Regions from separate parts of the Roseateles sp. DAIF2 genome, predicted to be linked through region 2. Evidence: riboswitches for the same ligand, from Rfam matches in the RefSeq annotation. Region 2 holds a riboswitch; the other holds the start of a gene.
What was found. Region 2 has a riboswitch for ZMP and ZTP ahead of glyA (serine hydroxymethyltransferase). Riboswitches for the same ligand answer to the same signal wherever they lie in the genome.
Positions count from the first base shown of each region.

Region 1: linked by a shared signal. The riboswitch ahead of folB (dihydroneopterin aldolase) and the one ahead of glyA (serine hydroxymethyltransferase) in region 2 are both predicted to bind ZMP and ZTP.

Region 1 covers NZ_CP049919.1:5,743,612-5,758,458, forward strand. Annotated here, with positions in the region: gene arsB (ACR3 family arsenite efflux transporter) at 21-1,091, opposite strand; gene G8A07_RS26440 (arsenate reductase ArsC) at 1,111-1,611, opposite strand; gene G8A07_RS26445 (helix-turn-helix transcriptional regulator) at 1,631-1,954, opposite strand; gene G8A07_RS26450 (MFS transporter) at 2,025-3,611, opposite strand; gene G8A07_RS26455 (DMT family transporter) at 3,724-4,662, opposite strand; gene G8A07_RS26460 (AraC family transcriptional regulator) at 4,734-5,558, opposite strand; gene G8A07_RS26465 (TIGR03571 family LLM class oxidoreductase) at 5,639-6,592, shown strand; gene folB (dihydroneopterin aldolase) at 6,611-6,982, opposite strand; ZMP/ZTP riboswitch at 7,024-7,104, opposite strand; gene G8A07_RS26475 (MBL fold metallo-hydrolase) at 7,127-7,768, shown strand; gene G8A07_RS26480 (LuxR C-terminal-related transcriptional regulator) at 7,906-8,550, shown strand; gene G8A07_RS26485 (Crp/Fnr family transcriptional regulator) at 8,632-9,267, shown strand; gene G8A07_RS26490 (M48 family metallopeptidase) at 9,281-10,243, opposite strand; gene G8A07_RS26495 (flavin reductase family protein) at 10,290-10,802, shown strand; gene G8A07_RS26500 (thioredoxin family protein) at 10,977-11,351, shown strand; gene G8A07_RS26505 (hypothetical protein) at 11,548-11,781, opposite strand; gene G8A07_RS26510 (hypothetical protein) at 11,936-12,355, shown strand; gene G8A07_RS26515 (diguanylate cyclase domain-containing protein) at 12,374-14,647, opposite strand.
Region 2 covers NZ_CP049919.1:2,970,662-2,985,508, reverse strand. Annotated here, with positions in the region: gene G8A07_RS13615 (DUF748 domain-containing protein) at 1-1,579, opposite strand, end outside; gene G8A07_RS13610 (YdcF family protein) at 1,722-2,522, shown strand; gene ubiD (4-hydroxy-3-polyprenylbenzoate decarboxylase) at 2,741-4,291, opposite strand; gene G8A07_RS13600 (lytic transglycosylase domain-containing protein) at 4,560-5,408, shown strand; ZMP/ZTP riboswitch at 5,465-5,601, shown strand; gene glyA (serine hydroxymethyltransferase) at 5,667-6,917, shown strand; gene nrdR (transcriptional regulator NrdR) at 6,938-7,381, shown strand; gene G8A07_RS13585 (GspH/FimT family pseudopilin) at 7,461-8,018, shown strand; gene G8A07_RS13580 (type IV pilin protein) at 8,028-8,468, shown strand; gene G8A07_RS13575 (PilW family protein) at 8,504-9,175, shown strand; gene G8A07_RS13570 (PilX N-terminal domain-containing pilus assembly protein) at 9,172-10,455, shown strand; gene G8A07_RS13565 (prepilin-type N-terminal cleavage/methylation domain-containing protein) at 10,452-11,615, shown strand; gene ribD (bifunctional diaminohydroxyphosphoribosylaminopyrimidine deaminase/5-amino-6-(5-phosphoribosylamino)uracil reductase RibD) at 11,693-12,784, shown strand; gene ribBA (bifunctional 3,4-dihydroxy-2-butanone-4-phosphate synthase/GTP cyclohydrolase II) at 12,805-13,902, shown strand; gene ribH (6,7-dimethyl-8-ribityllumazine synthase) at 13,922-14,386, shown strand; gene nusB (transcription antitermination factor NusB) at 14,401-14,847, shown strand, end outside.

The DNA of each region.
Region 1 (14,847 bases), 2.8 Mb from region 2:
GCACGCGGCCGGCCTCGGCGTCAGGCGCGACGCGCGGCGCCCGCCTCGTACCAGCCCTTGCTGGCATTGACCCAGCGCACCACCAACAGCATCACCGGCACCTCGATCAGCACACCCACCACGGTGGCCAGGGCGGCGCCGGAATGGAAACCGAACAGGCTGATCGCGGCGGCGACGGCCAGCTCGAAGAAGTTCGACGCGCCGATCAGGGCCGAGGGGCAGGCCACGCTGTGCGACTCGCCGGCGCGACGGTTCAGCCAATAGGCCAGGCCCGCATTGAAGAAGACCTGGATCAGGATCGGCACGGCGAGCAGCGCGATCACCAGCGGCTGCTGCAGGATCGCCTCGCCCTGGAAGGCAAACAGCAGCACCAGCGTGGCCAGCAGCGCGGCGATGGACCAGGGCCCGATCCTGGCCAGCGCCGTATCGAAGGCAGCCTGCCCGCGCTTGAGCAGCGCCCTGCGCCACAGCTGGGCCAGGATCACCGGGATCACGATGTAGAGCAGCACCGAGGTGATCAGGGTGCTCCAGGGCACGATGATCGATGACATGCCCAGCAGCAGCGCCACGATGGGCGCGAAGGCGAACACCATGATGGCGTCGTTCAGCGCCACCTGGGACAGCGTGAACAGCGCGTCGCCCCTGGTCAGCCGGCTCCAGACGAAGACCATCGCCGTGCAGGGCGCGGCGGCCAGCAGGATCAGGCCGGCGACATAGCCGTCGATCTGTCCGGCCGGCAGCCAGGGCGCGAACAGCTGGCGCAGGAACAGCCAGCCCAGCAGGGCCATCGAGAAGGGCTTGACGGCCCAGTTGATGAACAGCGTGATACCGATGCCGCGCCAATGCCGCCCGACCTGGTGCAGCGCGCCGAAGTCCACCTTCAGCAGCATCGGGATGATCATCACCCAGATCAGCAGGCCCACCGGGAGATTGACCCGGGCGTACTCCATGCGACCGATGGCATGGAAGAGCTCCGGCATCCACTGCCCGAGCAGGATGCCCGCGACGATGCACAGGAACACCCAGAGGCTCAGGTAGCGCTCGAAGACGCTCATCGGCGCGGGCGCATCGGACTGCGGCGACGGATTCATGGGGAGGGTGGAGCTCATATCAACGGCGGCCGATCTCAAGCAGCGCGGCCTGCAGCGCCGCCTTGTCCATCTGTTCCAGCGGCAGGGCAAGCAGCTGCAGCATGCGATAGCCGATGGCCTGGCGCGTCAGCTCGAAGGCACGGCGCTTGCCCGCGTCGCCGCCCTCGGCGTCGGAGGGGTCGGGATAGCCCCAGTGCAGCTTCAGCGGCTGGCCCTGGCCACCAAAGAACACCGGGCATTGCTCGGCCGCCGCGCTGTCGCAGACGGTGATGACCAGGGACAGCGGCGGTGCCTCGGGCGCCGTGAACTCGTCCCAGCTCTTGCTGCGAAAGTCCGCGGTATCGACGCCGACGTTGCGCAGCGCCTCCAGCGCGAAGGGGTTGATGCGGCCGCTCGGCGCACTGCCGGCGCTGTGCGCGCGCACCGGCCGGCCGAGCCGCGCGGCCCAATGGTTCAGCATGCCCTCGGCCAGCACGCTGCGGGCCGAGTTGTGGGTGCACAGGATCAGGACGTGGAACATCGCGGGGCTCCGGGTCGGCTCAGCAGCAGGAGGAGGAACGGGCCGGCACGGCGCAATCCGCGCCCTGGCAGCAGTTCTGGGTCAGGAAGCCCAGCAGCGCGTTCATGCGCGCGAACTCGGCGCGGTAGATCAGCTGGCGCCCCTCGCGCTGCTGGCTCACCAGGCCGGCGTTCAGCAGTTCCTTCAGGTGGAAGGACAGGGTCGAGCCGGCCAGCTCCAGCGCCTCGGCCAGCGCGCCGGGTGTCAGGCCCAGCGGGCCGGCCACCACCAGGGTGCGGAATATCCGCAGCCGCGCGGGCTGGGCCAGCGCGGCCAGGGATTTGACGACATCGTTTTCTTCCATATTTCCATCATAGTTGAAATATGGAATTTAATACAAGCCCGCCGGAACCTGCCGGCGGGCTCCTCCGGACTCAGGCCGATCGCGCCGCCTCGTCGCCGGACTGCGACGGCTCGCCCTTGCCGCCGCCGCTGCGCAGCAGCTTCGCCGCCAGCACGCTGGCCATCATCACCAGGGCCGCGCCGCACAGCGCGGTGAACTGCAGCGCGTCGGTAAAGGCGATGCGGGCCTGGGCCAGCAGGATCTGGCCCTGGTCCGGCGGCAGCGCGCGGGCGCTGGACAGCGCGCCGCCCAGGGTCGCCAGGGCCTCGGCCGGCAGCTCGGCACCCCAGGCCGCGCTCAGCTGGTGGCGGTAGATCAGCGTGCCCAGGCTGCCGAACAGCGCGATGCCCAGCGCGCCGCAGAACTCGGAGCTGGTCTCGGCGATCGCCGAGGCCGCGCCGGCGCGTTCCGGCGGCGCCGAGGTGATGATCAGTTCGGTGCCGATCGCGAATACCGGCGCCATGCCCAGGCTGATGATCACCATGCCGGCGATCAGCAGGGCCAGCGCCGAGGTGCCGTTGTCGCCCACCAGCAGCATCAGCGCCATGCCGACGGCCGCGGCGGCCAGGCCCCAGACCAGCACCGCGCCGGGGTTGTAGCGCTGCGCCAGCTTGGGGGCGACCACCATCGAGCCGACCACGAAGCCCAGCGCCCAGGGCACGGTGGCCCAGCCCGCCTGCAGCGGCGTCAGGGCCAGCACCAGCTGCAGGAACTGGGCGATGAAGATGTAGACGCCGAACATCGCCAGGCAGGACAGGCCATAGGCCGCGATCGCCGCGCGGAAGGTCGGCAGGCGGAACAGCTTCAGGTCCAGCAGCGGGTAGTCGAGCCGGCCCTGGCGGCGCAGGAACAGCGCGCCGATCGCCAGCCCCAGCAGCAGCAGGCCGAAGCGCAGCGGGCTGGGGCCATATTCGGCCATCGCCTTCAGCGCATAGATCAGGGTCAGCACCGCCGCCAGCGACAGCGCCACGCTGGCCGGGTCGATGCGGCCGGCGTTCTCGTCGCGGTACTCGGGCAGCAGGCGCCGGCCGACCAGCAGCAGCAGCGCCATCACCGGCACCGCCGGCAGGAACACCGAGCCCCACCAGAAATACTGCAGCAGCAGGCCGCCGACCAGCGGGCCGACCGCGCTGCCGACCGAGAAGGCGGTGATCCAGATGCCGATCGCGAACTGGCGCTCGCGCTCGTCATGGAACATGTTCCGGATCAGCGACAGGGTGGACGGCGCCAGGGTCGCGCCGGCGATGCCGAGCAGCGCGCGCAGCGCGATCAGCTGCGCCGCGCTCTGGGCAAAGGCCGCGAAGACCGACGCGACGGCAAAGAAGGCCGCGCCGATCAGCAGCAGGCGGCGCCGGCCGATGCGGTCGCCCAGGGTGCCCATCGTGATCAGGAAGCCGGCGACGAGAAAGCCGTAGATGTCGATGATCCACAGCAGCTCGGAGGCGCTGGGCTTCAGTGCGGTGCTGAGCGCCGGCACCGCCAGGTTCAGCACCGTCAGGTCCATCGCATAGACCAGGCAGGGCAAGGCGATCACGGCCAGGCCGATCCATTCGCGGCGGGTGGCCTTGGCCGGCACGGCCTCGGCGAGATTGTTGTCGGGGGTGATAGCGGTCGTCATTGGTGAAGCTCCCTGGCGTTACCCAAGCACGACGAACACCGGGTCCGCGGATCGACAACGCCTGCATCAACTGTCTGGAAAAACAGTATCGCGCGCCTCCGGCCCAATCCTGTCAGGAGCTTGGCAGCACCTCGCGCCGCGGGGCCGCCGCCGGCTCCTGCCGCCCCGGCAGCGCCGCCAGCACCAAGCCCCCCAGCACGCACAACAGGCCGATGCCCTGCGCCGGCCCGACCGGCTCGCCCAGCACCAGCATCGACAGCCCCAGCGCCGCCACCGGCAGCCAGACCGTGGCCAGCGCGGCGCGGCTGCCACTGGTGCGGGCGCTGCCGGCATACCAGAGCAGGAAGCCGCCGACCGTCGGCACCCAGGCGTAGTACAGGATGCCCAGCAGCGCCGCCGGCTCCAGCCGCGGCAGCGCGCCCTCGCTGCGCCACCAGGCCGGCAGCGCCGACAGCAGCAGCCCGCCGGCGCACATCAGGGTCGACATCGGCAGCGGCGGCAGCGGCCGGCGCAGGCGCTTGTTGCCGAGGATGAACAGCGCCTCGCAGGCGATCGCCGCCAGCACCGCGGCGATGCCCAGCAGCCGGGTGGGTTTGGCCGCGGCGCTGTCCGGCGCAAAGGCCAGCGCCATCACGCCCAGGGTCGCCAGCGCCAGCGAGCCCAGCAGCCGCGCGCCCGGGCGTTCGCCCAGGAACAGCAGCGCGAACAGCGCCGCCATCGCCGGCAGGGTGCCGGCCACGACGCCGGCATCGGCCGCGCTGGCCCAGCCCACGCTCAGGATCAGCAGCACCGTGTAGCCGACGCTGCCCGCCGCCGCCTGCAATACCAGCAGCAGCAGGTCATGCCGGTCCAGGCGCGGCAGCGGCGTGCGCTGCCACCACCACAGCAGACCCAGCAGGGGCAGCGCGGCCGCATGGCGCAGCGCCGTGGCCAGGAAGGGCTCGACGCCCTGGCCGATGATCTTGCTGACCACCACCGTGCTGCCGACCAGCACCATCGCCAGGCTGCACAGCAGCTGGCCCTTCAACGATTCCGACATGCGCTTCGTCATCACGGCTCGATCCATCCGGGAAGGAAAGAAAAGCCGCAGTCTGGGCACGCCGCCCCGGCGGGTCTTGAACGTTATTGCGGCCCGGCCACCGCGCGCCGCCAGGCACCGGGCGTGAAGCCGAACTGGCGCGTGAACACCCGCGTCATGTGGCTCTGGTCGGCAAAGCCGGCCGCCGCCGCGGCCTCGGCCAGCGCGCTGCCGGCGCCGATCAGTCCGCGCGCCCGCTCGGCGCGGCGCTGCAGCAGCCAGGCATGGGGCGGCAGGCCGTAGCGCTGCTCGAAGCGGCGCAGCAGCTGGTACTTGCTGAGCCCGGCCAGCGCGGCCAGCTCGTCCAGCCCCGGCGCCGCCAGCTCCGCCGCATCGGCCAGGCGCTCATGCACCAGCCGCAACGCGGCCGGCACCGGCCCCTGCGTCGGCGGCGCCAGCGGCGCGGTCGAATAGGCATCGCCCAGCAGGCCCAGCGCCGCCGCGAAGGTCTCGTCGCAGGCCAGGCGCGCGGCATCGTTTTCACCGCCCGCCTGCCAGGCCCGCAGCTGCGCGAACAGCAGGCGCAGGGTCTGCGCCAGGCGTGCGTCGCGGATCACCGGCTGGGTCAGCGCCTGGTCGGGCAAGAGCGCCGGCTCCAGATAGAGCATGGCCCAACGCCGCGCATCGCCGCCCAGCGGCCGGCCGTCATGCAGCTCGCCCGGATTGCTGGTGATCAGGTCGCCCGCGAAGGCCTCGACCGGCCCGCGCCCGCTGGCCGAGGCCTGCGCGCCCTGCAGCACCAGGCCCAGGCCGAACACCTCATGCCAATGGCGGCCGAAGCTGCGCCCGCTCTCGATCCAGGTGCCGAACACGCCGGACCAGGGTGTGGCGAACACCTGGGCGCGATGGAGGGCGGCGGTAGCGGGCATGGTGCGCGCAGTATCGCCGGGCCGTTGAAGCGCGGCGCAACGCCCCCAGCTGGGCAGCTATGGGCGAGCAGCACACCATCATGACCAGCCACAACACCTTCGCGCGGGTTTTCAGGGAGGGGCAGCTCTCGATCGGCCTGTCCCTGCCGCTGCTCGGCCGCGGCCGGACGGTGGCGGATTTCCATGAGCAGTTGGCGCTGGCCCGGCTGGCCGACCGGCTCGGCTATGCCGCGCTGTGGGTGCGCGATGTGCCGCTGAACAGCGCCGGCTATGCCGATCCGGTCGGGCATCTGGATCCCTGGGTGCTGCTGGGCGCGCTGGCCGGCCAGACCGAGCGCATCGCGCTGATCAGCGGCGCCATCGTGCTGCCCCTGCGCCACCCGCTGCACATCGCCAAGGGCGCCATCTCGACCCAGCTGCTGTCGCGCGAGCGCTTCATCCTGGGCCTGGGCTCCGGCGACCGGCCGCAGGAATACGCGGCCTTCGGCCGGAACGGCGAGGAGCGGCGCGAGCTGTTCCGCCGACATTGGGCGACCGTGGCCGCGGCGGTCGCCGAGCAACCCGCGCGCGTCGTGCCGGACCTGCCGGCGCCGGACGGCGACACCGGCAGCTTCTCGCTGCTGCCGGCCCTGCCGGGGCCGCTGCCGCTGCTGGCCGTCGGCTCGGGCGGGCAGAGCGTGGACTGGATCGCGCGCAACGCCGGCGGCTGGATCACCTACCACCGCGAGCCGCAGGACCAGCAGGCCCGCCATCGGCTGTGGCGCAGCGCGGTGGAGCGCGCCGCGCCGGGCGAGTTCCGCGCCTTCGGCACCGCGATGCGGCTGGAGCTGGACGCCGACCCGCGGGCCCCGGCCCGCCCGATCCCGCTGGGCTATGCCACCGGCCGGCTGGGCCTGGCCGCGATCCTGCGCGAGATGCGCGCCGGCGGCACCCACCATGTCGCGCTGGGCCTGCAGGACGACGGCCGCCCGCTGGCCGAGCAGCTGGAGGAGCTCGCCCGCGAACTGCTGCCGGAGTTCCACACGCAAGGCTGAGGCAGCGGAGGCTCGCCATCAGAGTTCGTCGCGCGACATCGCGATCTCCACCCGGGCCGCCTGCAGCACATGGGCCATCGGCGGGCAGGCCTTGCTGACGCCGACCTCGACGCTGGCGATCGGCGGATAGGCGCCGAGCAGGCCGCGCGCGATGTCCTCCGCCAGCGCCTCGACCGTCTGGAACTTGCGGGCGCCGGAGATCCGGGCGACATCGTCGGCCAGCCGGTCGTAGCCGATCGAGCGCTCGAGCCGGTCGTCGCGGTGCGACCGGACCTCGGCGAGATGGCAGCGGACGTCGAACAGGAAACGCTGCCCCAGCCGGCGCTCCTCCTCGTACAGGCCGTGATGACCGAATAGTTGCAGACCCTGGATCGAGATCGATGTGCGCATGCCGTGCCGCTCCCTGCTTGGCAAAGATGTGAGTGGGGTGATCGTGATGCCCAGGCGAGCGGCGGCCGGGATCGCACTCCACGGTGGGGCTCCACCTCGCGTCGCCAGTCATGCGATCCGGCCGGCATCGTACAGTCGCCGGCCATGAGCCTGCGCTACCTCACCCTCCCCGTCACGCCCTTCGCCCAGAACTGCTCCCTGCTGTGGTGCGACCAGACCCTGGACGCCGCGGTGGTCGATCCCGGCGGCGAGCTGCCGCGCCTGCTGGCCGCCGTCGCCGAGCAGGGGCTGGCACTGAAGGCGATCTGGCTGACCCATGCCCATATCGACCATGCCGGCGGCGCCGGCCAGCTGGCGCGCGAGCAGGGCCTGCCGATCATCGGCCCGCACCCGGGCGACCAGTTCTGGATCGACGGCCTGCCGCAGCAGAGCGCGATGTTCCGCTTCCCGCCGGCCGAGGGCTTCACGCCGACGCGCTGGCTGCAGGACGGCGACACGCTGCAGATCGGCCACGAGACCCTGGCCGTGCGCCATTGCCCCGGCCACACGCCGGGCCATGTGGTGTTCCACTCGGCCGCGGCGCAGCGCTGCTTCGTCGGCGACGTACTGTTCGCCGGCAGCATCGGCCGCACCGATTTCCCCGGCGGCGACCATGCGACCCTGATCGCCTCGATCACCGAGCGGCTCTGGCCGATGGGCGACGAGACGGTCTTCATCCCCGGCCATGGCCCGGAGAGCAGCTTCGGCCGCGAGCGGCGCAGCAACCCCTACCTGCGCAATACCTGAGCCGCGCCCGGGCGGCAAGGTGAATTCTTCACAAAAGCCGCCCGCAAGATTCACCGCCGCCGCGCGGGGCGTCTCCCTATGCTTGGTGACAGTACGGTTTGTTACTTCCGTCCTCACCACCGCACAGGGAGCCCATCATGATGGACATCGCCACCGCCTCGCCGAGCCCCGAATTCCGCCGCGAACGCCGCGCCGCGGCCTCACTGAGCAGCCATTGGCTGGGGCTGGTGCTGGAGGAACTGGACTACGGCGTGCTGCTGCTGAACCAGCGCGGCGCGGTGCTGCACAGCAACCGCGCCGCCCGCCAGACCATGGACGCGCAGTACCCGCTGCAGCTGCTGGGCGGCCAGCTGCGCGCCCGCAGCGCCAAGGACATCAAGCCGCTGTACGAGGCCCTGGCCCAGGCCGAGGGCGAGGGCCGGCGCTGCCTGCTGCGCCTGGGCGAGGGCAGCGAGCAGGCCAATGTGGTGGTGGTGCCGCTGAATCGCGATGTCGAGCAGGCCGCGGTGCTGCTGGTGCTGGAGCGGCGCCAGCTCTGCGGCGCGCTGGCCGCGCAATGGTTCGCGCTGCGCTACGGCCTGACCCCGGCCGAGACCGAGGTGCTGAAGGCGCTCAGCGATGGCCATGAGCCCAGCAGCGTCGCGCAGAGCCAGGGGGTGGCGATCTCGACGGTGCGCACCCAGATCCAGAGCATCCGCGCCAAGTCCGGCGCCCCCAGCATCCGCGAGCTGCTGCGCCAGCTGGCGGTGCTGCCGCCGCTGATGTCCGCCCTGTACAACTGACACTGACGCGCCGACTTACATCCTCTAACATGTGGCGCTTCGAACGGCCCCCTCCCCGGGCCGTCGGCCTGGAGAGCGCCCATGGACACGTCCGCCGTTCTTGCGCCGATCCTCGAGCCCGCCCTGGCGGGCCTGCCCGCCCCGCTGGCCGAACTGGCCGCGCGCGGCCTGGCGCGCAGCTATCGCAAGGGCACCCTGCTGATCGAGGAGGGCACGCAGGGCGACTGCATCTACCTGGTGCTGTCGGGCCGGCTGCGCGCCTTCGGCTGCGACGCCCGCGGCCGCGAGGTCACCTATGGCAGCTACGGCGCCGGCGACTACGTCGGCGAGATGAGCCTGGACGGCGGCCCGCGCTCGGCCAGCGTGATCACCGAGGAGCCGAGCCGCTGCGTGATGCTGACGCGCGAATCGATCCTGGCCCATATCGCCCAGCACCCCGAATTCGCGCTGGACCTGCTGACCCGCGTAATCCGGCGCGCCCGCGCGGCCACCTTGTCGACCAAGCAGCTGGCGCTCAACGATGTCTACGGCCGGCTGAAGGCCCTGCTGGAAAGCGCGCCGGACGAGCGCCTGACGCACCAGGCGATGGCGCAGCGCCTGGGCTGCTCGCGCGAGATGGTCTCCAAGCTGATCAAGGACCTGGAGCTGGGCGAATACCTGGCACGCGCCGGCACCGGGCGCTACCAGCTGCTGCGGCCGCTGCCCGGGCGCTGGTGAGCCGGCGGCGCCGTCAGCCGCGCTTGGCCGCCGGCAGCGGCGGCGCGACCTCGTAGCGGCGCGCCGGCTTCTCGGCGCGCGCGTACAGGCCCTCGACCTTGGGCAGGTTGGCCTGGATGTCGCGGATCCGGCTCGGGCCGGCCGGGTGGGTGGACAGCCATTGCGGCGGCGCGCCCTTGCTGGCCTCGCCCATTTTCTGCCACAGGCTGACGCCGGCCGCCGGGTTGTAGCCGGCGCGCGCGGCCAGCTCCATGCCGACCAGATCCGCCTCGCTCTCGTCCTCGCGGCCGAACTTCAGGGTCAGCAGCTGGCTGCCCATGCTCAGCACCGCGTCGCCGACATTGCCCAGGCCCAGCAGGCCGGACAGCAGGTTGGCGCCGACGCGGGTCGCGGTGGTCTTGGCCATGCGCTCGCGCGCATGTTCGCGCAGCGCATGGGCCACCTCATGGCCCATGATGGTCGCGACCTCGTCGTCGCTCAGCTTCAGCTTCTCGAGGATGCCGTAATAGAAGGCGATCTTGCCGCCCGGCATGCAGAAGGCGTTCAGCTGGGCGCTGCCCAGCAGGTTGACCTCCCAGCGCCACTGGCGCGCGCGCGGGTTCCAGCCGTAGGAATGCGGAATGATGCGTTCGGCGATCGCACGCAGGCGCTGCAGCTGCGGGTTGCCGTCCGGCGCCAGCCCGTTCTGCTGGCGCGCCTGGGCCATCATCTGCTGGTACTGCTGCGCGCCGGCCTGCTCGACCTGCTCGGCCGGCACCAGCTTGGAAATGCTGCTCTGCGACCCGACCTCGACGCCCTCGCGGGCCCAGGCCGGCAGCGCCGCGCCCAGCGCTCCGGCGCCCAGCAGACCGGTGAACAGGCGGCGGCGCGGCGCGGCAACGCCCTCGCAGGCGCGGCAGGCGCAACGGCCGAAACCATAGGCGGGTTCATAGGGCAGGCGCAGATCGTCGTGGCAGCGGAAGTCGTCGTGATGCATGCCCGTATTCTGAGCCAGATCAATGACCTGACCGACAATAGCGCCCATGGTCACGCCTCCCACGCCCGTTGCGGGCGCCCATTTCGACACGCAGCAGTTCCGCGCCGCCCTGGGCATGTTCGCCACCGGCGTCACCATCGTCACCGCGCGCGGCCCGGACGGCACCCTGGTCGGGCTGACCGCCAATTCCTTCAACTCGGTCTCGCTGTCGCCGCCGCTGGTGCTGTGGAGCCTGGCGCGCAGCGCCGCCTCGATGGCGGTGTTCAGCCGCGGCTCGCATTACGCGATCAATATCCTGGCCGCCGACCAGAAGGCGCTGGCCCAGCGCTTCGCGACCCGCGACATCGACCGTTTCGCCGGCGTGGCTTGGCGCGAGGGCGCCGGCGGCGCGCCGGTGCTGGAGGGCGTGGCCGCGGTGTTCGAATGCGCCAACCGCAGCCGCTACGAAGAGGGCGACCATGTCATCTTCGTCGGCGAGGTCGAGAGCTGCGAGGCCCAGCCGCAGGCCCAGCCGCTGCTCTTCCACGGTGGGCGGTATTACACGGAATTGCCGATTTGATGGGCCTTGCGGCCCGATTTCGACGCAGACCGTTACGCAAGAGCCGATCCGGAAACGCCTGGAAACGACCGGGCTCGGGACAATTTCGTACGGGCGCCAGCCGGCAACGATCGGCAGCCCGCGAAAGGTCCCAAGATGTTGCTCACCTGTTCCCATTGCCAAGCCCGAAACCATGTGCCCGAGGCCGCTGCGCGGCTCGACCCCAGCTGTGAACGCTGTGCCCGACCGCTGCTCAGCGGCGAGGTGCTGGAGCTGACCGAGGCGAACTTCGACGCGGTCGTCGCCGGCAGCGAGCTGCCGGTGCTGGTCGACTTCTGGGCCCCCTGGAGCGGCCCGGCCCGCATGATGGAGCCGCAGCTGAACCAGGCCGCCAGGCAGCTGAAGGGCCTCGCGCTGATGGTCAAGGTCAACAGCGACGCCAACCCCCGCCTGGCCCAGCGCTTCGCGATCCGCGCGATCCCAACCCTGGCCCAGCTGCGCGCCGGCCAGGAGGTGCAGCGCATCAGCGGTGCGCTGCAGGCGCCGCAGATCCTGGAGTGGATCCAGTAGGGCTGCGCCCTCAGGCGCGCCCGGCCGGGAAGGCCTGCGGCGCGACTATCGCCAGGCGCCAGCGCCAGGCTCGCCAGCAGCACCTGACGCAGGCGCTGCACATGGCCGGGCATCAGTCGGGCCAGCTGCGGATGGTTCTGCTGCAGCACGCTGGAACACAGCGCCATCCAGCCGCCCAGCAGCACGATGCCGCCGCTCACCGCCAGCGCCAGCCCCGGCCGCGCCAGGGCGGAGAGCCATAGCAGCAGCGGCAGGCCCGCCAGCAGCCCCCCACCTCCAGCAGGCTGTAGGCCTTGGAGATCGTCATCGGGTGCACCGCCCGCAGCTGGGCCTGCTCGCGCACCGAGGGGATTTCCTGACCCGCCACCAGCTGGCGGTAGATCGGTTCGCTGGCGCCGGTGTTGACGCTGAAATGCAGGGCATCTGTCATGTGTACCAGTACAGCAGTACACCTAGGTAGCAGGCGTCAAGCATGCCGATCGTCATGACCTGACAGGTCATCGACGCGCAGCGCGGGTTTGCGCACAGTAGCGCTCAACGCAAACAGGTTTCTTCCTCACCCACTCAACCACCGGAGCCTCACCATGAGATCGATCCTGCCCTCGCCGTTCCTGAAGTTCGCGCTGATCGCCGATGCCGTCGTCGGCGCCGCGATGGCGGCCCTGCAGCTGCTGTTCGCCAAGGAGCTGGCGGCACCGCTGGGCCTGCCGGCCGAGCTGCTGACCGGCACCGGCCTGTTCCTGGTCGCCTATGTCGCGCTGCTGCTGGTGATGGCCAGCCGGGCCCGCCTGTGGGCGGCGCTGGTGCAGTTCGTCGTGATCGGCAATGTCGGCTGGGCGCTGGGCTGCGCCGGGCTGATGCTGGGCGGCGGTGCGACCGCCCTGGGCCTGGCCTTTCTGGTCGTGCATATCGCCGGCGTGCTGAGTTTCGCCACGCTGGAGCAGATCGGCCTGCGCCGCTCCGCCCCGGCGGGCGGTGCGGCCCGCACGGCCGTGGCCTTCTGATGCAGCAGGCAGGCCGGCCTAGAAGGCGGTCTGCCTGAAGGTGTTGCGGCCCGCGCCCTTGGCCTCGTAGAGCGCCTCGTCGGCGCGCTGCAGCAGGGCCGCCGGCGTCACCGTCGCCGCGCCACCGCCGCTCTGATACGCGATGCCGATGCTGGTCGTGACCTGCAGGCGCTGGCCCTCCAGCTCGAAGGGACGGGCGATCGCCGCAGCGATCTTGTGCGCCACCAGCGCCGGCTCCTCCTCGCCGCTGAGTTCCTCCAGGATCACGACGAACTCGTCGCCCGCCAGCCGCGCCACCAGGTCGACGCTGCGCACGCTCTCGCGCAGCCGGCGCGCGAACTCCTTCAGCACCGCGTCGCCCATCGCATGGCCCAGGCTGTCGTTGATGGACTTGAACTTGTCGACATCGAGGAACAGCAGGGCCAGCGCCCGGCCGCTGCGCGCGGCGCGCGCCAGCGCCAGCGGCAGCACCTCGTCGAACTGGTGCCGGTTCGCCAGCCCGGTCAGGCTGTCGTGGCGCGCCAGCGCCAGCAGCTCGCGCTGCACCTCCTTCAGCACCGTGATGTCCTGGCTCAGGCCGTAGATGCCCTGCACCACGCCATCGGGGCCGAAGTCCGGCACATAGTCGTTGCGCAGCCACAGGGGCTGGCCATCTCGCTCGGATTCCAGCTCGAAGCTGACCCGCTCGCCGGCCAGCGCGCGACGCAACCAGGGCGCGCGCTGCGCATAGCGCCGCTCGTCCAGCACTTCCTTGATCGGCCGCCCCAGCGCCTGCTCCGGCTCCATGCGAGTCCAGGCGCGGAAGGTGGCGTTCAGGAAGCTCAGGCGCTCCTGCGTGTCGACGTAGGAGATCAGCACCGGCAGGTTGTCGGTGATGTCGCGCAGGCGCTTTTCGGTGGCCTGCAGCGCGGCCTGGGTGCGCAGCATCGCGGCCTCGCGCTGGCGCTCGGCGGTGACGTCGCGCAGGGTCAGCGCCACGCCGTCGCCGACCGGCACCACCTGGTGCTGCAGGCTCAGGCCGCGCGCCGCCGGCATGTCCAGGCCGAACTCGTCCTGCAGGGTGCGACGGCTGCGCAGCGCCGCGCAGTACAGCATCAGGAAGCGGCTGTCGCCGCCGTCCGGGAACACCTCGCTGCGCAGCCGGCCGATCAGCTCCTCCTTGCTCTTGCCCAGCAGCTGGGCGCCGCGCGCATTGCAATGGCTGAAGCGGAAGTCCAGCAGATTGCCGCGCGCATCGCGCTCGGCGCGCAGCATCCAGAAGGCATCGGTGCTGGCGTCCCAGGCGGCCTCGAACTGCGCGCGCGCGCGTTCGCGCGCCGCCTGGCTGCGCCGCAGGCTGGCCGCGGCCAGGCTCAGCCCGCCGAAGGCCAGCAGCAGGGCCAGGCAGGCCAGCGCGGTCAGGCGCAGCAGCAGCGCGCGCCGCGCCTCGTAGGGCGCCAGCACCTCCTCCAGGCTCAGGCCGCCGAGGGCCACCAGCGGATAGCCCTGCATGGTCTTGTAGGCCAGGCGACGCTGCACCCCGTCGAGCTTGCTGCCGGCGACATAGCTGCCCTCGGGCCAGCGCTTCAGCTGCTCGATCAGGTAGTTGTTGCCGGCGGTGTCGCCGAACCACAGGCGCTCGCCGGAGCGGCGCGCGCGCAGCACCCAGTCCAGGCCCACCAGCGCGACCACGCCCTGGCGGCCGAACTGGCTGGCGCGGTAGAAGTCGGTGAAATGGCGCGGATCCAGCAGCACGACGAGCACGCCGGCGAAGTCGCCGTCGCCATGCTGCAACCGGCGCGTCAGCGGCAGCTGCCAGGGCTGGCCGGCGCGCCCCGGCTCGGGCCGGGCGATGAACAGGCCCGCCGAGCCGGGGTCGCGATGCACTAGGAAATAGTCGCGCCCGCCGACCTCCTCCACCGCCATCGGCCGGGTCGCATCCAGCACGCGGCCGCGCGCATCGGCCAGGTAGAAGCCGATCACGCCGGGCAGCTCCGCCAGACCCAGCTTCAGCAGGCTGGTCTGCGCGCCGCCGGCCCAATCCTCGCCGCGGGCGCGCTGCTCGACCTGCAGCGCCGCGAAATTGCTGATCAGGTCGACCTGCTGCAGGCTGCGCCGCGCATATTCCTCGAAGGCCTGGGTCAGGCCGGTGACGCGGGCCTCGGCCTCGCGCTCGACCTGCTGCCGCTCGGTCGTCAACTGGCCCCAGATCAAGAGGCAAAGCCCTGCAATCGTGGCCACGCCCAGCAGCGGCAGAGCCCAGACCAGCAGGTCCAGCCTGTTGCGCCGGCGACCCAGGAACTGCAAGGGCATGATGCCGAGACCTTCCACATCGCATGGTCCGTCCCTGCACAGCCTGATCCCGCCTCGCCGGGCGGTCCTGCGGTCCAGCATACGCCGCCGCCACGAGCTTGGGAAAGCCGGGCGATGCCCCCGATTCAGGGGCTGGCGCGCCCCGCGGCGAAGCGCGCGAACCAGTCCACCGCCTCGGCATTGGCCATCGCGTCGCGCAC
Region 2 (14,847 bases):
GGCTCACCTCGTCCAGGCTCAGGCCGGCCAGGCGCAGCAGCTCCTGGCCTTGCTGACCTTTGTGCAGTTGCCGCGCCTGCAGCCCGTCGAGCGTCAGCTCGCGCAGCTTGGCGACCAGGCGCTGCTCGGGCGCGGGCTCCAGCGGCCGGGCCAGCTCCAGCGCGGCCTTGCCGGCCAGCCGGCCCTGCAGCGCCAGCGGCAGCTCGGCCTGCAGATAGGGCGACAGCCACTCCAAGGCCAGGTCTTGCCAGCCGGCCTCCAGCGCCAGGGCCTCGGCGCCGAGCCGGCCCTGGCCGTCGAGCTTGGCCGCGGCGGCCTTGTCCGGGCCCTGCAGCGCGGCCGCGAAACGCAGCTCGGCGGGCCCCTGCAGCGGCCAGCTCAGGCCCTTCAGCTCCAGCCCCAGCTCCTGCAGTTTCAGCTCGGCGCCGACGCCGGCGTCCGACCAGTCAAGCCCGGCCTGGCGCAGCTCCAGGCGCTGCAGCGCGATCTTCCAGCCGGGCTCCGCGGCGGCTTGCTTGCCGTTGTTCTTCTTGCCCTCATCCTTGCTGGACGCGGGCGGCAGCGGCAGCAGGACACGCCCGGCCGCGTCGCGGCGCAGCGCCAGGCGCGGGCCGGTCCACAGCAGCTCGTCGATCAGCAGCTGGCGCTTCAGCGGCTGCAGCTCCTTCAGCTTCAGGCTCAGGTCCTGCCAGCCAAGCCAGGCCTTCTGCTCGCCCTGGTCCAGCAGCACGTCGCGCAGGCCGAGGCTCCCGCTCAGGCGCAGCTCCGGCGCCTTGGTGGGCGCCTGCGCGAAGGCCAGGCGCAGCTCGGCGCTGAGCCGGCCGCTCTGCGGCGCGAGCGGAAGCTGGCGCGGCCAATAGGCCAGGTAGGGCTTCAGGTCCAGGTCGGCGAACTTCAGGTTCAGCGCCGCCTCGCGCGTCTCGGCGAAGGGCAAGGCCTCGCCGCCGAAATCGAAACCCTGCGCGTTCAGCCGCCCGGACAGATGCGGCTCGACATGCACTTTCACATGGGCGTCGAGCTGGGACAGGAAGGGCAGATCCAGGCGCAGCTGGTCCAGCACATGGCGGCGCTGGTAGGGCCGGTCGTCCAGCAAGACCTGACCCTCGCTCAGGCGCAGGTTGTAGAGCGCGAAGCCGGGGCCGTCGGACTCGGCCTTCGGGTCGGCCGGCGGTTTCGTCCAATGCTCGATCAGGTCGTCGATGTCGTAGCGCCCCTCGGCCAGACGGGCCAGGCGCAGGGTGGGCCGCTGCACCGTCAGCGACTCCAGCACCAGGCTGCGATGCCACAGCGAGCGCAGCGACAGCGCCAGGTCCAGCTCGCCGACCTCCAGCAGGGCCGGGTCCTCGGCCTCGCGGCCCGAGATCTTCAGATCCCGCAGCACCAGGCCCAGCCGCCAGGGCTGGAAGCGCACCTCGCCGACGCTGGTCGGCCGGCCCAGGGCCTCGCTGGCCAGCTTCATGCCCGAGCCGGCCAGCCACCAGGGCAGTAGCAGCATCGTCAGCCCCATCAGCGCCACCGCCACGGCCAGAATGATCAGCAGGCGGCGTAGCCAGGGATGGGACGACAGGGCAATGGACATGGAACTGGGCGATTCTTGAACCGGCCGGATTATCGGGCGGCCGCGCTAGGGCCGGCGCCGATTGCATTCCGTTGCATGCTGAGCATCATGCGCCTGCCCGCGCCCGCCCTTCTCCTTTTTCCTTCTTGCTGTCACCGGTCCGATGAACGAGCTGCTCCAGAGCCTGCACGAACTCAAACCCCTCTTGCTGCCCCTGCTGCTGCCGCCGGGACCGCTGCTGGTCCTGCTGCTGCTCGGCGCCGGCCTGCTGCGCCGGCATCGCTGGCTGGGCCGCGGCCTGCTGGGTGCGGGGCTGCTGGGCACCTGGTTTGCCTTCACCGAGGTCGGCGCCGACGGCCTGCAGCGCGCGCTGCTCGGGCCGGTGCAGGCGCTGGACGCGGCCGCGCTGGAGCGGCTGCGGCTGGACCCGGCCGACTCGGCCGTGCTGGTGCTGGGCGCCGGCGCGCAGCGCGAGGCCCCGGAATATGGCGGGCCGACCCTGAAGCCGCTGAGCCTGGAGCGGCTGCGCTATGGCGTCTGGCTGGCGCGCCGCACCGGACTGCCGCTGGGCTTCACCGGCGGGCCGGCGCGCGAGCTGATGGAACTGAAGCTCACCGAGGCGGCGCTGGCGCGCCAGGCCGCGCGCGAGGAATGGCAGCTGCCGCTGCGCTGGGCCGAGGACCGCTCGCGCGACACGCGCGAGAACGCACGCATGAGCCTGCCGCTGCTGCGCCAGGACGGCGTGCGCCGCGTGCTGCTGGTCACCCATGGCCAGCATATGCCGCGCGCGTTGCGCGCCTTTGGCGAGGCCGCCGCCGGACTGGGCATCGAGGTCGTGCCGGCGCCGCTGGGGCTGCGGCCCACGACGCCCTACAGCCTGGGCGACTGGTTCCCCTCCAGCGACGCGATCCGCAAGACCCGCTATGTGGTCTATGAATGGCTGGGGCTGCGCAGCGGCCGTTGATAAACAGCAGCCTCCAGAAACGACAAACCCCTCCCAAGCCTGGGGCCGGGAGGGGCGGGTGGCTTACGCCACCATTGGGGCTCTGCAGCCATCTGCTACAGGGCTCCTGGCGCGCAGAGACTGCGCCAGAGGTTTGACCTGCTTGGCAGGCCATACAACAGTAGGCCAGCGTCCACGGGCGTTCAAGCCTGGGCGAACCCTAGTTGAAACGGCCGCCCTCAGCCGAAGAGGCGCCGGTACAGATCCTCCATGCGTGTCGAGACCTCGGGCGTCATCGTGATCGTGCGGCCCCATTCGCGCGGGGTCTCGCCGGGCCATTTGTTGGTCGCGTCCAGTCCCATCTTGCCGCCCAGGCCGCTGACCGGCGAGGCAAAGTCCAGGTAGTCGATCGGCGTGTTCTCGACCAGGGTGGTGTCGCGCACCGGGTCCATGCGGGTGGTGATGGCCCAGACCACCTCCTTCCAGTCGCGGATGTTCACGTCCTCGTCCACCACCACGATGAACTTGGTGTACATGAACTGGCGCAGAAAGCTCCACAGCCCGAACATCAGGCGCTTGGCATGGCCGGGGTAGGCCTTCCTGATCGAGATCACCGCCATCCGGTAGCTGCAGCCCTCGGGCGGCAGATAGAAGTCGACGATCTCGGAGAACTGCTTTTGCAGAATGGGCACGAACACCTCGTTCAGCGCCTCGCCCAGGATGGCGGGCTCATCGGGCGGCTTGCCGGTGTAGGTGCTGTGATAGATCGCATCGCTGCGCCGGGTCAGGCGCTTGACCTCGAAGACCGGGAACCAGTCCTGCTCGTTGTAGTAGCCGGTGTGGTCGCCATAGGGCCCCTCCAGCGCGTGCAGATAACCGCCCTTCTCCTTCAGCGGCACGCCGTCCTCGCTGACGGCGCTGTAGCCCGGCTCCGCCACCGGGATATGGCCTTCCAGCACGATCTCGGCGCTGGCCGGCACCTGCAGCGGATGGCCCGGCTCGCCGACGCCGCTGTCCACCACCTCGGTGCGCGAGCCGCGCAGCAGGCCGGCGAACTGGTACTCGGATAGGCTGTCCGGCACCGGCGTCACCGCGCCCAGGATCGTGGCCGGGTCGGCGCCCAGCGCCACCGCGATCGGGAAGGCTTGGCCGGGATTGGCCAGCGCGAAGTCGCGGAAGTCCAGCGCGCCGCCGCGGTGAGCCAGCCAGCGCATGATCAGCTGGCGCCGGCCGATCAGCTGTTGGCGGTAGATGCCCAGGTTCTGGCGCCGGCGCGGCTGGGCCACGCCCTGCGGGCCGCGGGTCACGACCAGGCCCCAGGTGATCAGCGGGCCGGCATCGCCGGGCCAGCAGGTCTGGATCGGCAGGCGCTTCAGGTTGACCTCGGCGCCTTCCAGGATCTGCTGCTGGCAGGCCGCCTCGCGCACCCGGCTGGGCTTCATGTCCCAGAGGGCCTTGGCCATCTGCAGCAGGCGGCCGGCGTCCTTCAGCCCCTTGGGCGGCTCGGGCTCCTTCAGGCTGGCCAGCACATGACCCACGTCACGCAACTCCTGCAGGTTCTCGGCCCCCATGCCCAGCGCCACGCGACGGGTGGTGCCGAACAGATTGGTCAGGGCCGGCATGCTGTGGCCGGTCGGTTTTTCGATCAGCAGCGCGGGGCCGCCGGCACGCAAAACCCGGTCGCTGAGGGCCGTCACCTCAAGTAGGGGGGATACCGGCTCGGAAACGCGCCGCAGCTCTCCCATCCCCTCCAAATTGTGCAGAAAGTCGCGAAGATCACGGTACTTCATAACTGTAAGTAATTTTAACTTGGCCTTATAAGCTTGACGGGTTATTTTTGGTCTTTAGAATCCGCCTGCCCTGAAGCCTTCAGGGTTAACCCGCGTCGTCGCCTTGGGACGGTGATGACGCCCCGCTGCCGATGGACCCGGCCCGGGTCTCGCCAAGCTTGTCGCTTGGCTGGATCCGAGATGTGCCGGCCCATTATCACTGCCATGTCGGCAGGCCCTGCTCCACCAGGAACGGGCCCGATGACAGGGCGGAGAAGAAAGGAGTCGCATGACAGCGCGTCGTGATTTCGTATCCCTCACCCGCGGTGCCGCCGCGGCCGCTACCTTGTTCGTCAAGGACATCGGCCAAGGCCTGCTGGTGGTCAGCCACAACACCCTGGCCCTGCTGGGTCTGGCCGTTGTGGCTGTGCTGCTGATGTTCAGCAGCCAGGCGGATCTCCGCCACAAGCTGGAAACCGAGGCCTTCGGCTGGCTGACCGCCCGCCAGGAGGCCCGCGCCGAGGCTTCCGGCAACACGCTGGCCGGCCTGTCCGAGCCCGAAGCGCTGGTGCGTGCCACCGCGGCCGATCCCAAGGATCTGCCGCGCCAGCAGGCCGCCGTCGCGATGTGGCTGTCGCGCCGCTACAAGGTTGCGCCCGAGCCGATCAGCCGCCTGGTGCAGGAAGCCTGGACCGTGGGCCAGCGCGCCCGCGTCGAGCCGACCCTGATCCTAGCCATCATGGCGATCGAGTCCGGCTTCAACCCCTTCGCGCAGAGCTCCGTCGGCGCCCAGGGCCTGATGCAGGTGATGACCCGCGTGCATGACGACAAGTACGAGGCCTTCGGCGGCAACCTGGCCGCCTTCGACCCGATCACCAATCTGCGCGTCGGCGTGCAGGTGCTGAAGGAGTGCATCCAGCGCGCCGGCAGCCTGGAGGACGGCCTGCGCTACTACGTCGGCGCCGCCAACCTGCCCGACGATGCCGGCTACGCCAACCGCGTGCTGGCCGAGCATGAGCAGATGAAGTCGGTGATCGCCGGCCGCGCCTACACCCCGCCCGCCCGCCCGGTGCGCGAGGCCGCCGCGTCGGCCCCGGCCGCGACGCCGGATCCGGAGCGCGTGGCCCTGCTGAACTGAGCGCGCGAACCGCACATTTTTCTCTCTCCGAGAAGGCCCCGGTGTCCGCTACACTGGGGCCTTCGCGCAACTGGCGATCAAGGCTGCGGACGGCATCAACCGGCCGACGGCCCGAGGTGGTGGACCACCGGGGAGCGCGAACGGTTCAGGGCCCGGGCCCGGCCGACATCAGCCGTTCGCCTGGGCAGCCCAGCACCTGTCGCGATGTGTCGCGGCGGATCGTCTCGGGCCCAACCCTCACCATGACCCACCACCATCATGTTTGATCGCAGCCAATCGACCCTCGCCAACGTCGACCCCGAACTCTGGGCCGCCGTCCAAAACGAAAACCGTCGCCAGGAAGATCACATTGAGCTGATCGCCTCGGAGAACTACACCTCGCCGGCCGTGATGCAGGCGCAGGGCAGCCAGCTGACCAACAAGTACGCCGAGGGCTACCCCGGCAAGCGCTACTACGGCGGCTGCGAATATGTCGACGTGGTGGAGCAGCTGGCGATCGACCGCCTGAAGCAGCTCTACGGCGCCAACTTTGCCAATGTGCAGCCCAACTCCGGCTCGCAGGCCAACCAGGGCGTGTTCTTCGCGCTGCTGCAGCCGGGCGACACCATCATGGGCATGAGCCTGTCCGAAGGCGGTCACCTGACCCACGGCATGGCGCTGAACATGAGCGGCAAGTGGTTCAACGTGATCTCCTATGGCCTGAACGCCAAGGAAGAGATCGACTACGACGCGATGGAAGCCCTGGCCCGCGAGAAGAAGCCCAAGCTGATCATCGCCGGCGCCTCGGCCTACAGCCTGCGCATCGACTTCGAGCGCTTCGGCAAGATCGCCAAGGAGATCGGCGCCTACTTCATGGTCGACATGGCGCATTACGCCGGCCTGATCGCCGCGGGCGCCTACCCGAACCCGGTGCCGCATGCCGACGTGGTGACCTCCACCACCCACAAGAGCCTGCGCGGCCCGCGCGGCGGCATCATCCTGACCAATAGCGAAGAGATCGCCAAGAAGATCAATTCGGCCATCTTCCCGGGCATCCAGGGCGGCCCGCTGATGCATGTCATCGCCGGCAAGGCCGTGGCCTTCAAGGAAGCGCTGTCGCCTGAGTTCAAGGCCTACCAGGAACAGGTGGTCAAGAACGCCAAGGTGCTGGCCGAGACCCTGATCGAGCGCGGCCTGCGCATCGTCTCCGGTGGCACCGAGAGCCATGTGATGCTGGTCGACCTGCGCCCCAAGGGTCTGACCGGCAAGGAAGCCGAGGCCATCCTGGGCGCCGCCCACATGACCTGCAACAAGAACGGCATCCCGAACGACCCGCAAAAGCCGATGGTCACCAGCGGCATCCGCTTAGGGACCCCGGCGATGACCACGCGCGGCTTCAAGGAAGAGCAGGTGCGCGCCACCGCCCACCTGATCGCCGATGTGCTGGACAAGCCGCATGACGAGGCCAACCTGGCCGCGGTGCGCGAGAAGGTCGCGGCCCTGACCCGCGACTTCCCGGTCTACCGCTAAGCCGCGCCCGAAGCCCGCCGATGCGCTGCCCCTTCTGTACCCATACCGAGACCCAGGTCGTCGAGACCCGGGAGTCGGATGAGGGCGATGTGGTGCGGCGCCGGCGGCGCTGCCTGGGCTGCGACAAGCGCTTCACCACCTACGAGCGAGCCGAGATCGCGCTGCCCGCGGTGGTAAAGAAGGACGGCACCCGGGCCGACTTCGACCCGAGCAAGCTGCGCGCCTCGATGCAGCTGGCGCTGCGCAAGCGGCCGGTGAGCATCGAACTGATCGATGCGGCCCTGGCCCGCATCGAGGAAAAGCTGCTGACCAGCGGCGCGCGCGAGCTGCCCTCCACCAAGCTCGGCGAGCTGGTGATGCGCGAGCTGAAGAAGATCGACAAGGTCGCCTATGTGCGATTTGCCTCGGTCTACCGCAGCTTCGAGGATGTCGACGAGTTCCGCCAGCTGATCCGCGACATCTGATCCAGCCCCTCTGAAAAGGGGGGATGCATCCCCCGACGGCAGGAAAGAAAGCGCCGAGCGCGCCTTCTAGATTGGGTTCATGCTCAGTCGCCCCAGCCCTCATCCCTCGCTCCCGCAACGCGGCCTCAGCCTGGTCGAGAGCTGCGTTGTCTGCCTGATCCTGGGCATCCTGCTGGCCACCGCCCTGCCCGCGATGCAGCGGCTCATGCAGGGCCAGCGGTTGCAGCAGATCGCCCACACGCTGATGACCGATCTGCAGCAGGCCCGCAGCGATGCGGTGCGGCGTTCGGACAGCGTGCATTTCCGCTTCAGCCGCCATGCCCTGGGCAGCTGCTATGTGATCCATGGCGGCAGCTCCGGCGATTGCCGCTGCAGCGATGCCGGCCAGGCCGTCTGCAGCGATCCGGCCCTGCTGCTCAAGCTGCAATGGCTGCCCGCCAGCCTGGAGGCCAGCATCAGCGCCAATGTGGCGAACCTGAGCTTCCAGCCGCGCCAGGGCGCGGTCACCTCCACCGGAAGCATCGACATCGTGGCCAGCAACGGCCAGTCGATCCGCCATGTCGTCAGCATCGCCGGCCGGGTGCGCAGCTGCTCGCCCAATGGCAGCGTCGGCGGCCTGCCGCGCTGCGCGACCTGAGGCCTGGCCATGAACATCGCCACCCCACATCGCCAGGGCTTCACCTTGATCGAGGTGATGCTGGCCGTCGTCATCGCCAGCATCCTGGCCGCGTTGACCCTGCCCTCCTACCAGCGCATGGTGCAGAAGGGCCGCCGCGCCGATGCGATCGCGGCGCTGACCACAGTGCAGCAGGCCCAGGAGCGCTGGCGCACCAACCAGGCCAGCTATGCCGACACATTGGACTCGCTGGGCATCCGCTCGGCCGAATCGCCCGCGGGCTACTACCAGATCCGGCTCAGCGAGGTCAGCCACAGCGGCTACACGATCACGGCCACGCCGGTCGAGCGCCGCGTGCAGGCGCAGGATCGGTCCTGCGCCGCCATCACCGTGGTCGCGGAACGCGGTCAGGTGCAGTACGGCGGCAGCAATGCCGCCGGCACCCCCACCACCGAGTGCTGGGCCCGATGAGAGCCGCACGCCGCGCCCCTCGAAGCCGAGCCTCAGTGCGCGGTCTGGGCCTGGTGGAGCTGATGGTGGGCCTCACCGTCGGGCTGATCGTCGTGGCCGGCGCCTCGGTGATGATGGTCGGACAGATCGGCGAGCATCGCCGCCTGATGCTGGAAACCCAGATCCAGCAGGACCTGCGCGCCGCGGCCGATCTGATGCTGCGCGACCTGCGCCGCGCCGGCTACCGGGGCCGGGCCGAGGAAGCGGTCTGGGCCAGCGGCGCTTCGGCGACGACCGCCAACCCCTATGCCCAGGTCCTGTCCGTCGCGCGCGAAGGCGGCGAGGTCAACTACAGCTACTCCAGCGCCCGACCGGACCGGGTGACGACGGAGAACAACCAGGTCGACGCCAACGAGCGCTTCGGCTACCGGCTGCAAACCGGCGTGCTGCAGTTCAACCAGGGCGGCACCTGGCAGCCACTGACCGACCCGCAGACCTTGAAGGTCACCGACTTCCAGGTGCGCATCAACACGCAAGACCTGTCCCTGGAGGAGTTCTGCCTGCAGCCCTGCCCGGCCGCGGCCGCCGACTGCCCGCCACGCCAATTGGTGCGCGATGTCAGCCTGCGCATCGAGGGCCAGGCCGCCCATGACAAGGCGGTCGTGCGCAGCGTCAATCTCAGCGCCCGCCTGCGCAACGACGCCATCGAAGGGAGTTGCGGCACATGAGTTCCATACTGATCCCGCGCCGGCACCAGCGCGGCGCCGCCACGATCGTCGTCGTGATGGTGCTGTTCTTCCTGATCGCGCTGGTCGCGGCCTACACCAATCGCAACCTGGTCTTCGAACAACGCATCTCGGGCAACCACTACCGCGCAGCGCTTGCCCTCGAGACCGCGGAAGCCGGCGCCGAATGGGCGCTTGGCCTGCTGAACGGCGGTTTCATCGATGGCGCCTGTGCCGGCAGCAGCGGCGCCGGCAAGAGCTTTCGCGAGCGCTACCTGAACATCGCCGAGGACCGCCGCATCACGCGTCATCTCGCGGTGGCGGAGCGCGCGGCGGTCAGCGCCTGCCAGCGCAAGGCCGAGTCGGGCTGGGTCTGCCAATGCCCGTCCAACGGCGCGGTCGATCTGTCGGAACCTGGAGAGGCCAGCGCGCTGCAGCCGATGTTCGGCGTCCGCTTCGGCGAGCTGGCGCGGCCCGGTGTGGTCCGCGTGCTGGTGCAGGGTTGCACCGGCGCGCTGGGCCAGTGCCGCAACGCGGCCACCGACCGTGTCGACCTGGCGCAGAACACCCTGCAGTTCCATGCGGCGCTGGTCAGCGCGCTGAAGACGCCACCGGCCGGCCCGCTGACCGCACGCGACACGGTCGACCTCGGCGCCGCGGGCCTGGGCCTGCACAACACCGATCCCCGTCAGGGCGGCTTGCTGATGCAGATCGGCGCGACCGAGTACAGCGGCTCGCTGGCACGCTCGAGCAGCACGCCCGGCACACCGCCCGGCAGCGCCCTGGTGCGCGGCGACAGCACCTTGACCCGCGGCAGCCCCGAGGACATGTTCCGGCTGTTCTTCGGCATGAGCGCGGCCACCTACAGCCAGCAACCCGCGATGCGCGGCGTGGGCTGCGCCGCTGGCGACTGCGGCACGGCCCTGGTCGAGGCTCACGGCCGCGGCGCGGACCTGCTCTGGGTCGAGGGTGGGGCCAGGATCGCCAGCAATATCGAGCTGGGCACGCTCGAACGGCCGGTGCTGCTGGTCGTCAACGGCGCGCTGAGCCTCGACGGACCGATGCGACTCAACGGCCTCGTCTATGTGCGCGGCGACGCGAACTGGAGCAATGGGAGCGGCCAGCCGGCCCGGCTGACCGGCGCCCTGCTCAGCGAAGGCAAGGTCACGGCCGCTGGCCTGGTGGACATCGACTATCACGCCGGCCTGATCCAGATGCTCAGCAATCAGCGCGGCAGCTTCGTGCGGGTGCCGGGCAGCTGGATGGATGCGGTCCAACCATGAAGCAGCGCGGCATCACGCTCGTCGAGGCGCTGGTCGCGCTGCTGATCATGGCCTTCGGCATGGTGGCGCTGGGCGGCCTGCAGGGCCGACTGCGGCTGGGCGCCGACCTGGCCCGTCAGCGCAGCGAGGCCGTACGCCTGGCTCAGCAGGATCTCGAGACCTTGCGCGGCTTGCAGTTTGCGGATGTGGTGGCCGATGACCCGGCGCAGGCCTTCGCTCAGCTCCTCGCGCTCGAACCCACCGCGGCCGGCGACGGCAAGTCCAACACCAGCTACCGGATCGCGCGTCGGGTGGATGCCAGCCCCGACGGCGGCGGCAGCGCGGTCAAGGTGACCGTCAGCTGGCAGGACCGGACCGGCCAGACCAGCGAGCTGCGCTTCGACAGCTTCATCGCCCGCAGCGATCCGCGCCTGGCCGGCGCGCTGGCGGTGCCTCCGGACGGTGCCCCGGTGCGCCGCCCGCTGGGGCGCCATCCGGCGATCCCGGCCGAGGCCGGCGACCTGGGCGACGGCCGCAGCCTGCTGAGACCGTCGTCCGGCGGCATCGCCTGGGTGTTCGACAACCGCAGCGGCGCGATCGTGCGGGTCTGCAGCGCGCTGTTGGGCGCCGCGCCGACGGCGGCCGACGTCGCGGCCCAGTGCAATACCGAGGTCAACGCGATGCTGCTGTCCGGCTTCGTGCGTTTCTCGACCGGCGACCGGCCCGACCCCGAAGCGCCGCTCGATCCGGCTCTGCCGCTGAACCTGGGCCTGATGCCCGCCGGCACCGCATCGGCAGCCCCGCCCCATCAATGCTTCGACAACGCGCCGGCCGCCGCCGATCCGACCCGGACCGAGGGCGTGCGCTTCTACTGCATCGTCCATCCGCTGCTGCGCAGCACGCCGAGCTGGGATGCCCGCCTGGTGCTGCTGGATCTGCCGCTGGGTGTGGGCGGTTACCGGGTCTGCCGCTACAGCGCCAACTATGACGGCGACAAGGAACAGAAGATCGGCAATGCCGAGCACCCGCTGGACTACCTCAAGGTCGACGGCCCGCTGACGCGCCAGAACTTCCTGGTGATCCGCGCCGAGCAGGCCTGCCCGATCGGCCATCGCGTCGATCCCGGGCTGGGCCATTTCTTCGACAGCGCGACCGTCGAGCATCAGCCCGACCCAAGATAAGGGACAGGAGCGCCGGCTAGACTGCCGCCATGCCCGCCCCTTCTTCCGCCTCCATCTCCCCCCAAGACGAAGCCGCGATGCGCCAAGCCCTGGCGCTGGCGACCCAGGCCATCGGCCTGTCCGATCCCAATCCGCGCGTCGGCTGCGTGATCCTCGCGGCGGACGGCCGGCTGCTCGGCGCCGGTCATACCCAGCCGGCCGGCCAGGCCCATGCCGAGGTCATGGCGCTGCGCGATGCCCAGGCGCGCGGTCACGAGGTGCGCGGCGCCACCGCCTATGTAACCCTGGAGCCCTGCTCCCACCATGGCCGCACCCCGCCCTGCTGCGACGCGCTGGTCGCGGCCGGCCTGGCCCGCGTGGTCGCCGCGGTGGGCGATCCGAACCCGCTGGTGGCCGGTCAGGGCATGGCCCGGCTGCGGGCCGCCGGCATCGCCGCCGAGCTGGGCCTGCTGGCCGAGGAGGCGCGCGAGCTCAATATCGGCTTCTTCTCGCGCATGCAGCGCGGCCGGCCCTTCGTGCGACTGAAGGCCGCGGCCTCGCTGGACGGCCGGACCGCCCTGCCCGATGGCCAGAGCCAGTGGATCACCGGCGAGGCGGCGCGCCGCGACGGCCATGTCTTTCGCAAGCGCGCCAACGCGATCCTGACCGGCATCGGCACCGTGCGCGACGACGACCCGCGCCTGGACGTGCGCTTCGTCGAGACCGCGCTGCAGCCGCTGCGCGTGATCGTCGACTCGCGCCTGGAGACCTCGCCGGCCGCCCGCATCCTGCAGCCGCCCGGCCGGGCGCTGATCTATGCCGCGGTCGAGGACGCCGCGCGCGCTCGCGCGCTGGCCGACACCGGCGCCGAGATCGCCTTCAAGCCCGGCCCCGGCGGCAAGGTGGACCTGGCGGCGCTGCTGGCCGATCTGGGCGCGCGCGGTGTCAACGAGCTGCATGTCGAGGCCGGCCACAAGCTCAACGGCTCGCTGCTGCGTGCCGGCCTGGTGGACGAATTCCTGATCTATCTGGCGCCCAAGCTGCTGGGCCAGGGCCGCGAGATCGCCGCCTTCGGCCCGCTGGCCAGCCTGGGCGAGGCCCTGGAGCTGAACTGGCGGTCGGTCGACCCGGTCGGCGCCGACCTGCGCCTGATCGCCCGCCCGGTGATGCCCAGGCCTGAAGCGCCTTAAGCCCCCTACAATTCGCCCCTATGCCCATTTCACCCGTTCCCGAGCTGGTCGCCGAACTGGCGGCCGGCCGCATGGTCATTCTGGTCGACGAAGAAGATCGCGAAAACGAGGGCGACCTCGTGCTGGCGGCCGACCATGTGACGCCCGAGGCGATCAACTTCATGGCCAGGTTCGGCCGCGGCCTGATCTGCCTGACCCTGACCCGCGAGCGCTGCGAACGCCTGCAGCTGCCGCCGATGGCCACCCGCAACGGCACCAAGCATGGCACGGCCTTCACCGTGTCGATCGAGGCCGCCACCGGCGTCACCACCGGCATCTCGGCCGCCGACCGCGCCCGCACCGTGCAGGCCGCGGTGGCCCGCCATGCCGAGGCCGCCGACCTGGTGCAGCCCGGCCATATCTTCCCGCTGCAAGCCCAGGACGGCGGCGTGCTGATGCGCGCTGGCCATACCGAGGCCGGCTGCGACCTGGCCCAGATGGCCGGCCTGAGTCCCGCCTCGGTGATCTGCGAGATCATGAAGGACGACGGCACGATGGCCCGACTGCCGGACCTGGAGCTGTTCGCCCAGGAGCATGGCCTGAAGATCGGCACCATCGCCGACCTGATCGAGTACCGCAGCCGCAACGAATCCATCATCACCCGCGTCACGCAGCGTCCGCTGCAGACCGCGCAGGGCGAGTTCCAGGCCGATGTGTTCCGCGACCGCAGCGGTGCGGTGCACCTGGCGCTGAGCCTGGGCCAGTGGAGCGCGGCCGACGAGGTGCCGGTGCGCGTGCACGAGCCGCTGTCGGTGCTCGACCTGCTGGAGACCGGCCCCTGCAGCCATTCCTGGCCCCTGCCCGCCGCGCTGGCCGAGATCCAGCGCGCCGGCCGCGGCGTCGCCGTGCTGCTGAACTGCGGCGAGGAGGCCGAGGGTCTGCTGGCGCGCCTGCAGCAGCCCAGCGCCGCGCCGCCGCGCAGCACGATGGACCTGCGTACTTATGGCGTCGGCGCGCAGATCCTGCGCGAGCTCGGCGTGCACCGCATGAAGCTGCTCGGCAGCCCGCGCCGCATGCCCAGCATGACCGGCTACGGCCTCGAGGTGACCGGTTTCGTCGCCTCCGGCAACCCCTGTTAATTCCAAAGGATCCTCTTTCATGCAAGCAGCCGACAAAGGCCAGGCCGTCGATCTGAACGGCCAAGACCTGCGCATTGGCATCGTGCAGGCCCGCTTCAACGATGCCCTCACCTCCGCGCTGGCCACGAACTGCCTGGCCGAGCTGAAGACCCTGGGCGTCACCGATGAGCAGATCCGTCATGTCACCGTGCCCGGTGCGCTGGAGGTGCCGGTGGCCCTGCAGGTGATGGCCGAGAGCGAGAACTTCGACGCGTTGATCGCGCTGGGCTGCATCATCCGCGGCGAGACTTACCACTTCGAGCTGGTCGCCAACGAGAGCGGCGCGGGCGTCACCCGCGTCTCGATGGACTACCAGATCCCGGTGGCCAACGCGATCCTGACGGTCGAGAACGAGACCCAGGCCTGGGCCCGCGCCGAGGAAAAGGGCCGCGACGCCGCCAAGGTGGCGGTCGAGATGGCCAATCTGCTGGACACGCTGCGCTGAACCCCTACCCCATCATGGCCGACGATAAAAAGACCCCCAGCCCCAAGCCCGCCGCCAAGCGCGCTCCCGCGAAATCCGCCCGCCGCCGCGCCCGCGAGGCCGCGCTGCAGGGCCTGTACCAATGGCTGCTGGCCGGCGAGGATGCCGGCGCGATCGACGCCCATATGCGCGAGCAGGATGGCTTCGGCAAGGCCGACAAGGCCCATTACGACGCGCTGCTGCATGGCTGCATGCAGGAGGCCGCCGACCTGGACGCGGTGCTGGCCCGCCATGTCGACCGCAAGACCACCGAGCTGTCGCCGATCGAGCATGCGGTGCTGATGATCGGCGCCTACGAGCTCAAGCACTGCATCGACATCCCCTACAAGGTGGCGATCAACGAGGCGGTCGAGCTGGCCAAGAGCTTCGGCGGCACCGACGGCCACAAGTATGTCAACGGCGTGCTGGACCGCGCGGCCGAG